Regions from separate parts of the Cytobacillus sp. GQ23 genome, predicted to be linked through region 1. Evidence: a T-box and tRNA genes for the amino acid it is inferred to sense, from the RefSeq annotation. Region 1 holds a T-box; the other holds one or more tRNA genes.
The links. The T-box of region 1 lies ahead of AC6CHU_RS02215 (valine--tRNA ligase). A T-box ahead of a tRNA ligase gene usually reads a tRNA of that ligase, here a tRNA-Val.
Positions count from the first base shown of each region.

Region 1 (4,430 bases):
GTTATACAGGAAGGAAGACGAATCCCAGATTCGGATCCGCCTTCCGCAGCAACTATTTATTCCCCTTTTAGCTCTTTGATCCGAGCTTCCACAGCTGCTCTCTTTTCGCTGTAGTCTTGTTCTTTTGCTTTTTCTTCCTCAATTACTTTTTCCGGCGCTTTTTTAATAAAGCCTTCATTTGAAAGTTTCTTTTGAACACGTTCAACTTCTTTATTTAATTTATCCCACTCTTTTTGCAGTCTGGCCACTTCTTCTTCGATATTAATCAAGCCTTCAAGCGGGAGGATAATTTCTGCCCCAGTCACTACGGCTGTCATCGCCTTATCAGGTGTTTCAACCTCTAAAGCCAGCACCAGTTCCTCAGGATTACAGAAGCGTTCAACATAGGCACGGTTATTTTCCAGTGTAGCAAGAATTTCACGGTCTTTAGCCCTTACCATCATTTTAATCTTCTTGCTCATCGGCGTGTTTACTTCAGCACGGCTGTTGCGGACAGAACGGATAATTTCAACAAGCAGCTTCATTTCATTTGCAGCCTGATTGTCTGTATATTCAACCTGTACTTCCGGCCACTGGGCAACCGTAATGGAGTCGCCTGAGTGAGGAAGGTTCTGCCAAATTTCCTCTGTAATAAATGGCATAAATGGATGAAGGAGACGCATTGTGTTATCCAGTACATATGCCAGGATGGAGAGGGTTGTTTTCTTGGCAGCTTCATCTTCTCCATACAGCGGAATCTTCGCCATTTCTATATACCAGTCGCAGAAATCATCCCAGATGAAGTTGTACAGAACTCGGCCAACCTCACCAAACTCATAGCGGTCAGATAATCTTGTAACAGTCTCGATTGTTTCATTTAAACGGGTCAGAATCCATTTATCAGCAACAGACTTTTCGCCGCTTAAATCGATTTCTTCGAACTTTAATCCATCCATATTCATTAAAGCAAAACGTGATGCGTTCCAGATTTTATTGGCAAAGTTCCAGGTTGCCTCTACCTTTTCCATGCTAAAACGAAGATCTTGCCCCGGCGAGCTTCCCGTAGAAAGGAAGTATCGGAGTGAGTCGGCACCATACTGGTCGATAACATCCATCGGATCAACGCCATTTCCAAGTGATTTACTCATCTTGCGTCCCTGTGAATCTCGAACAAGACCATGAATTAATACATCCTCGAATGGGCGCTCCCCTGTAAATTCGAGACCCTGGAAGATCATCCGGGATACCCAGAAGAAAATGATGTCATAGCCTGTTACAAGGGCAGCAGTCGGATAGTATCTCTTAAAGTCAGCGGAATCAGTATCCGGCCAGCCCATTGTGGAAAACGGCCATAATGCTGAACTGAACCAAGTATCTAATACATCTTTATCCTGTTCCCAGTTTTCGCTGTCCACAGGAGCTTCCTGACCTACATAAACCTCGCCGGTCTCCCTGTGATACCACGCCGGTATGCGGTGTCCCCACCAGAGCTGGCGTGAAATGCACCAGTCACGTATATTTTCCATCCAGCGCAGATACGTTTTTTCAAATCGGTCCGGAACAAAGTTTACTTTTTCCTCTTTATTTTGAAGAGCAATGGCTTCATCCGCAAGAGGCTGCATTTTAACAAACCACTGCGTTGAAAGGTATGGTTCAACTACTGCACCGCTTCGCTCTGAATGGCCCACAGAATGCATATGCTCTTCAATTTTGAAAAGAACGCCTTCTTCCTGAAGGTCCTTTACAATCTGCTTGCGGCATTCAAACCGGTCCATCCCCTGATACTTACCAGCTCTGCTATTCATCGTGCCGTCTTCATTCATAACAAGAATTCTTTCAAGATTGTGGCGGTTTCCGATTTCGAAATCATTTGGGTCATGAGCAGGCGTAATTTTTACAGCACCAGATCCAAAATCCATTTCTACATAATCATCAGCAACAATCGGAATTTCCCTTCCTGTAATCGGCAGTTTAACTGTCTTGCCGATTAAATGCTTATAGCGTTCATCTTCAGGGTGTACCGCTACAGCAGTATCGCCAAGCATTGTTTCTGGGCGTGTAGTAGCAATTTCGATATGACCCGATCCATCTGCCAGAGGATATCTCATGTGGTAGAAGGCACCTTGAACATCCTTATAAATAACTTCGATATCAGATAGGGCTGTTTTTGTAGACGGATCCCAGTTGATGATGTACTCGCCGCGGTAAATAAGGCCTTTATTATAAAGTGAAACAAAAACCTCTCTAACAGCCTTTGAAAGCCCTTCATCCAGCGTGAAGCGTTCACGGCTGTAATCAAGCCCTAATCCAAGCTTTGACCATTGCTGGCGGATATGGCTCGCATACTCCTCTTTCCATTTCCAGGTTTCTTCTACGAATTTCTCGCGGCCTAGATCATAGCGGCTTTTGCCTTCATTTCGGAGCTTTTCTTCCACCTTTGCCTGAGTGGCAATACCCGCATGGTCCATTCCCGGAAGCCATAAAACATCGTACCCCTGCATACGCTTCATTCGTGTGAGGATATCCTGCAGAGTCGTATCCCATGCGTGGCCAAGATGAAGTCTTCCGGTTACGTTTGGAGGCGGAATCACAATTGTATACGGCTGCTTTGTTTCATCATCTTTTGCTTCAAAGAACTTTCCTTCCAGCCACCAGTGATATCTCCCTTTTTCAATCGCCTGCGGATCATACTTCGTCGGCATTGATATTTCATTGTTATCCATATTTCATTCTTCCTTTCTAAAAGCAAATAAAAAAACTCCGCTCGCCATAAAAGGACGAATGGAGTTTGCTTCGCGGTACCACCTTTTTTTCAACCAAAAAAGAAAATCAGCAAAAGACATTCTTATAGTGATTGACACTTAAGCAGATAACGGATTTCCCGTCTTTTACTACTTGGCTGCTGCCTTTCGCAAAAGATGCTCTAGGGCGACCTTCCAACGGTTCTGCCTGGATAACCTTTCAGCTGCTGGTTTTCCTCTCTAAAAAGGCAAATAGCCATTGTACTCTTCCCTGTCTTAGCAACGATATTAAATTTATATATAAAATATAGTACCGAAAATAGACGGTTATAGTCAATAAGGATACCCCAGTTTTTTATATATTATTCACAGCATCCTTGAAAGTGCTGATGAGTTACACCCGGCAGGAACACCTTTTTATGTCAAAAAAACGAAAATAGGCACTTTACGGAAAATAGAATCATAGGATGTAAAATAAGAACATTGGGGAAAGGGGTATGCGCGAATGAGAAAAAAATATAATCCCTACAAACTGCCTCCCTGGTTAAGAACTTTCAGGAATATATGTGCACAATTCATTATCCCGTTCTGTGTTTTTCAAGGCATTAGAACAATATTATTGCCTACTACCTTCGATGTGCTGCTGCTTTCGCTGTTCATTCTGATCGCTATCGCCTTTCATCTTCAATTAGTATAGGAGCCCTCAACCTTCAGCTTTGGGCTCCTTCCTGTGCTTGAGCTTCTGCTGCCGCTTTTGCTTCTTGTTTTTGTCTCTCAATCTCATCGATTCTCATAACGGCATATTCAATATTTTTTAACAGCCAAAACTGCCTTTGCAGATGCTGGACAGCCTTCCTCTCTCCCCTTTTTCCTTCCCCTTTATAATATTGCTCAGCTGCTCTGATAATAGGACCCGGATGAGCAAAGTAGCTTTGAAACAGCAGCATCTCGTCATCCCTGAAGGGAAAGTACTTCATATAAGTGTAAAGCCATTCTACACATTCCTCAGATCTTTTGGGATATGTTTTTAGTGTCCTTGATAAAAACGGCAATAAATCATGGAGCGGCGACCCCTGTCTTGCCTTTTCGAAATTAGTAAAGTAGCCATACCCCCTATCATCGTATAGAAAATGTTCGGTTGAAACTTTCCCATGAATAATGACCGTTCGTGCTTTTTCATCTTCCTTTGTTTTTTCGAACCAATCTTTAAATTTGTTTGTGGAGAATTTAAGTGCCTGGCTGATATCATTGTAATATAGGGAAAACATTAGCTCAAAAGGGGACATATACTCTTTTCTTTCGCACGCTTCAATGAATCCCTCCAGAAACTCATTTTCTTTTTCCCATTCCTGTAAGGTATTTTCGTAATGCTCGGTACGGTCTTCTTTTTTTATCGGAACCTCCCTCGAGGACAATGTGTGCAGTCTTGCCAATTCCCGCAGCATCTGCTGATGCCGCTCAAATCTATCCTCCTTTTCCTCATTGGACATCCAGGGCATTAAATAAAATAATTCATTCTGATGGAGTACAGCATATCTTCCGTCCACCGTTGGGTAAATAGGAACTATTCTGTTGAAGCCTTTTTGAAAAAGTGTTTGTACATGTCTTATAAAATCCGCTCCGTGCTGAGGCTTTATTTTCTTTAAAGCAAAAACACCTTTGCTGCTGTATACCTTCTGTACCCTCCCAAAATCCTCTACAAAATGCGGC
Region 1 is NZ_JCAXER010000002.1:95,087-99,516, forward strand. Features, by position in the region: gene AC6CHU_RS02215 (valine--tRNA ligase) at 57-2,702, opposite strand; T-box leader at 2,750-3,007, opposite strand; gene AC6CHU_RS02220 (YszA family small membrane protein) at 3,226-3,417, shown strand; gene ysxE (spore coat protein YsxE) at 3,431-4,430, opposite strand, start outside.

Region 2 (4,430 bases), on a different contig from region 1:
ATAGTTTTACCATTTCTATTCATTCTTCTATGAATTATCATATTACAATCTGTATTACTGCAGCTCTTTCGTCCTTATTCATGCCTTTATAATGATCGCTGCCCAATTCAGGTAATTATGGAACATAAAAAAATGGCTATTCTGCTATTCAGCGGAATCCTCCGCAAAAGGAAATTTGATACGAAGTGAGAAGGAGATTTGATCATAAGATGGAGCGTATTTTTGTTTGGTTGAAATTTAAAGAATCCAAAAGAAAATCCCGGACAATGCAGTCAGGGATACCACTATAATTTTTATTTGTAAATAGGTTCTGGGTGAAAAGCCTGAAAAATCTCACCTGTCGGCTCAAGCCAACCTTCTCATAAACCCGGATAGCAGGCTCATTCTCCTTGATGACAGACAGGTAGATTTCATCGCATACATACATCTCTTTCATTTCCTCAATTACAAGCTTAATTGCAGGCATACCATCCTTTACCCTGGAATTGATGTCCAAGCATCAGACTCACAATACCGGTTATGGTCCCTGTCCAGTCCATGGGTTGCAAACCCCATTAAAATATCTTTGTCATATATTGCTTTGCATGTCCAGCCATTAACTGAAGCAAGAGCAATGAAAAAAGCATTGGATCCGACAAATCTTTCGAAGATCTGAAACTTCTTTTCCTGCTCTTCCTCAGGTTTCAAATTAATAATCTCAAAAAGTCTGTAACAAGTTTCAGCTGCAGGTCCATTTCCGTCCCTATCCTTCGGTTCTAAAATATTTGCTAAGATCAGATTCGCAGTTAAGATCAGAAATTCCTTTCGGAAAAGAAAAAGCCTCCCTGAATTTCTAACAAAGGGAGGCTCTTGCTTATTATTTTTTTCTCTTTTTTGTCAATCTTCCTAATAGGAAAGCTCCTGCTGCTACACCAATCACAGTATTGGTTTTCTTAGTAAATACCTGCTTGGCAACAAGGTTTATGTTCTGAGGCCGTTCTGCCAGGCGCCTCATGAAGTAACCGTACCAGTCATGCCCAAAAGGGACATATGTGCAGAAATTATAGCCTTCACCCGCAAGCTTCAGCTGCATATCCTTGCGGAAGCCATATAGCATTTGGAATTCAAATTTATCTTTTGGGATATTGTTAGCCCTTACAAAATCTTTTACATGATTAATTACATTATGGTCATGTGTTGCAATTGAAGTAAATTTGCCATTTAGCAGATGCCACTCTATTAATTTTATGAAGTTAGCGTCAATGTCATTTTTGTCCTGATAAGCAATTTCTTCAGGCTCCTTGTAAGCACCTTTTACAATCCGCAGCCGGAAATTCTGATACTTTTTAAGGTCTTCTTCTGCAGCACGGAAATATGCCTGGATAACAGTACCAAAGTTATCATATTCTCTGGATAATTCATCCAAAATATCAAAAGAGGGCTGCAGACGCTTTGAGTCTTCCATATCCATATTCACAAAAATACCATAGCGGCTTGCTCTCTCGACTATCTCCCTGACATTTTCAAGGCAAAAAGAATAGTCAATATCAAGGCCTAATTGAGAAGGCTTTAAAGAGATATGTGCATCAACCTGATTTTCATGAATTGCCTCTATTACTTCTATTATTTGTTTTTTCGCCTCTGCCGCCTCTTCTTTTTTAAATACAAATTCCCCGAGATTATCGACAGTACAAGAGATGCCATGAGCATTAAGCTCTTTTATACTCTGAATTGCTTCATCTAAATTTGTTCCCGCAACTACATTCTGCGCTCCCAATTTCAAACCATATTTCTTTGCAGCGTTATTCAGAAATTCGTTTTGGGAAAGGCCTATAAACAGATCTTTCAACATAGAAATATCCCCTAACTCTTGTAATTTCACAATAAGATTATAGCATGGATTTTCAATAAAAATTATTTTGCGAATTTTTATATTTTATTGATTCCCTACCAATGTTTCGTTAAAACCTCACAGGAAACCCGGCTCAACAATGACGATCCCCAGGCGCATAAAAAAACGCTTGGCATTATTAGCCAAGCGCTATAAGTATGATTCCGACTGGGTTCGAACCAGCGACCTCTACCCTGTCAAGGTAGCGCTCTCCCAGCTGAGCTACGGAATCGTTATGAATATTCCCCTTTACTTGGGACAATATAAAATATACTTCTTTTTATTCTAAAAGTCAATACCTATATTTCATCCAGAAACTATCAGGTTAGTAACTTTATAACCAGATTACATTCCCTTTACAAATTCAGCATTTGTACCTTTTAGGTATCTTTTTAAGATTATATGCTTTATAATGCCCTCTATATGATTCTTTTCTTAGTTGAATCAATCTATGCAGGGTTACGGAAGGAGAATTTGAATGAAGAAGCTAATGTACCCCTTTTTACTAGTATTAATATCTGCCGTTTTAGCTGCTTGTGGAGCTGATGACGAAAGCAAGAAGGCAGATAAAAAAGAAGAAGCAAAAACAGCTGAAACCGATCAGCAGGACCAGCAAAAGCAAATGGAAGAAATGCAAAAGAAAATGGATAAGCAAAAGCTTGATGAAAACAAGACAGTTGCCATTGTGAATGACCAGAAAATTCTTGGACGCGAGTATAACAGCGTGCTTACATCATCACAAATGATGTATCAGCAAATGGGACAAGATCCTACTAGCAAAGATGCTGCAGAAGAAATTAAGAAACAGACACTTGACAGTCTAGTGGGACAGACCCTGCTTCTACAGGAGGCTGATAAAAAAGGCTATAAAGCTTCAGATGAAGAAATTAAGAAAAAGCTAGAAGAAACAAAAGGGCAATTCAAAGATGACAAGGAATTTGAAACAGCAATGAAACAGGCTGGCCTTAATCCCGATTCATTAGAGACGGAAATTGCCAATAATATTAAATATACGAAATACATCGAAGGCGAGATTAAGCCTGGAGAAGTTACAGATGCTGATATTCAGAAGTTCTATGAAGAATATGCCAGCCAGGGTGGTGCTGAAGGTCAGGAGCCCCCTAAATTGGAAGAAGTAAAGCCGCAGATCAAACAGAATCTCGAACAGCAAAAACAGCAGGAAATGCTCGTTAAGCATGTAGAAGAGTTGAAGAAAAATGCAAAAATTGATATTAAGGTATAAATATATTTGAACAGCTCCCTATATCGGGAGCTGTTTTTCTATGCAAATGGCACTTAATGGATGTAATCTTCCCCTTGAGGAATTATTTAAATGCTGTAATATGTACTAGGGAGGATCAACATGATAAAACATACTACATTTATTCAAATAATTGCAGGTTATTTAATTCTCACTCTCGGTGTCTCATTAATCATTTTATCCAATATTGGTGCAGGTGCCTGGGACACTGTTTATGTTGGACTTTTTAATCAGTTCGGTCTGACCATCGGAACATGGTCATTCCTGGTCACTGCATCCCTTATATTTTTCAATGCCTTACTGACCTGGGAAAAACCGCAGTTTAAATCATTCATTGGTACCATATTAGCGAGTCTGGGGATTGATTTTTGGATGGAGATTGTTTTTAGCGGCTTCACAGTTACACAACTTCCCTATCAGATATTTGCCTTCTTCACTGGTATTATTCTTCTGGGCTTCGGGGTATCTATCTATATCCGACCGCAATTATTCAGCGGCCCAATTGATGGTTTAATGATCGCCACTGCCAAAAGGCTCAATATCAGCATAAAATCAGCTCGTATCATTAATGAATTTCTAGCATTAGCCCTTGGCCTTCTCTTAGGCGGCCCTGTAGGATTGGGTACATTAATTGTAGCCATCTTTTTAGGCTATGCCATACAATATGGAACTGCTTTTCTAAATCACTTAAAAGATAAGGGATTAAAAATTATTTAAAAGACTTCATTTGTGAAGTCTTTTTTTAAGCGAACAAATTTTCGTATTTCTCTTGATTAAGAACACACGTTCGTTTATAATGTAAATAAAAGTAAGGAGGGATTTCTCTATGAAAGGAATTCTTTATCGAGCTATGGAAGAGAGAAAACCTGTGGAAATCATTTACCACTCCAAACGCAATTCATTTACGCAAAGAAAAATATTAATCAAAGAACTTCGAGGCAGCACGATTTTAGCCTATTGTTTATATAGAAAACAGATGCGAATCTTTAATTTAAATCATATCATGTCCATTTTACCTGAAAAGCAGGCTCGCCAGATCAGCTAAAGGACAATTCAATATATTCATCAAGGCTGTATTTCACAGAAGAAGTACGCCTTTTTATTATGCCCCCTTCCCGATTATCCAGCTCCCTTTGGGGTATATATTCTCTAACTGGGATTGGACCCTAAAATTCTGCATGGTTTGGAAAGGATGGATTTTATGAAATCAAAATCATTCATTACTGCTTTGTTTGCAGGCTCCCTTTTATTGGCAGGCTGTAATCAGACTGAAGAGCAAATTGTAGAGAAGGAAGACAA
Region 2 is NZ_JCAXER010000014.1:59,273-63,702, forward strand. Features, by position in the region: gene AC6CHU_RS13170 (hypothetical protein) at 475-687, opposite strand; gene AC6CHU_RS13175 (proline dehydrogenase family protein) at 857-1,831, opposite strand; tRNA gene AC6CHU_RS13180 (tRNA-Val) at 2,030-2,102, opposite strand; gene AC6CHU_RS13185 (SurA N-terminal domain-containing protein) at 2,349-3,113, shown strand; gene AC6CHU_RS13190 (YczE/YyaS/YitT family protein) at 3,234-3,848, shown strand; gene AC6CHU_RS13195 (WYL domain-containing protein) at 3,958-4,176, shown strand; gene AC6CHU_RS13200 (hypothetical protein) at 4,333-4,430, shown strand, end outside.
Region 2: it encodes a tRNA-Val, which carries the amino acid that the T-box ahead of AC6CHU_RS02215 (valine--tRNA ligase) is inferred to sense. The anticodon was not compared.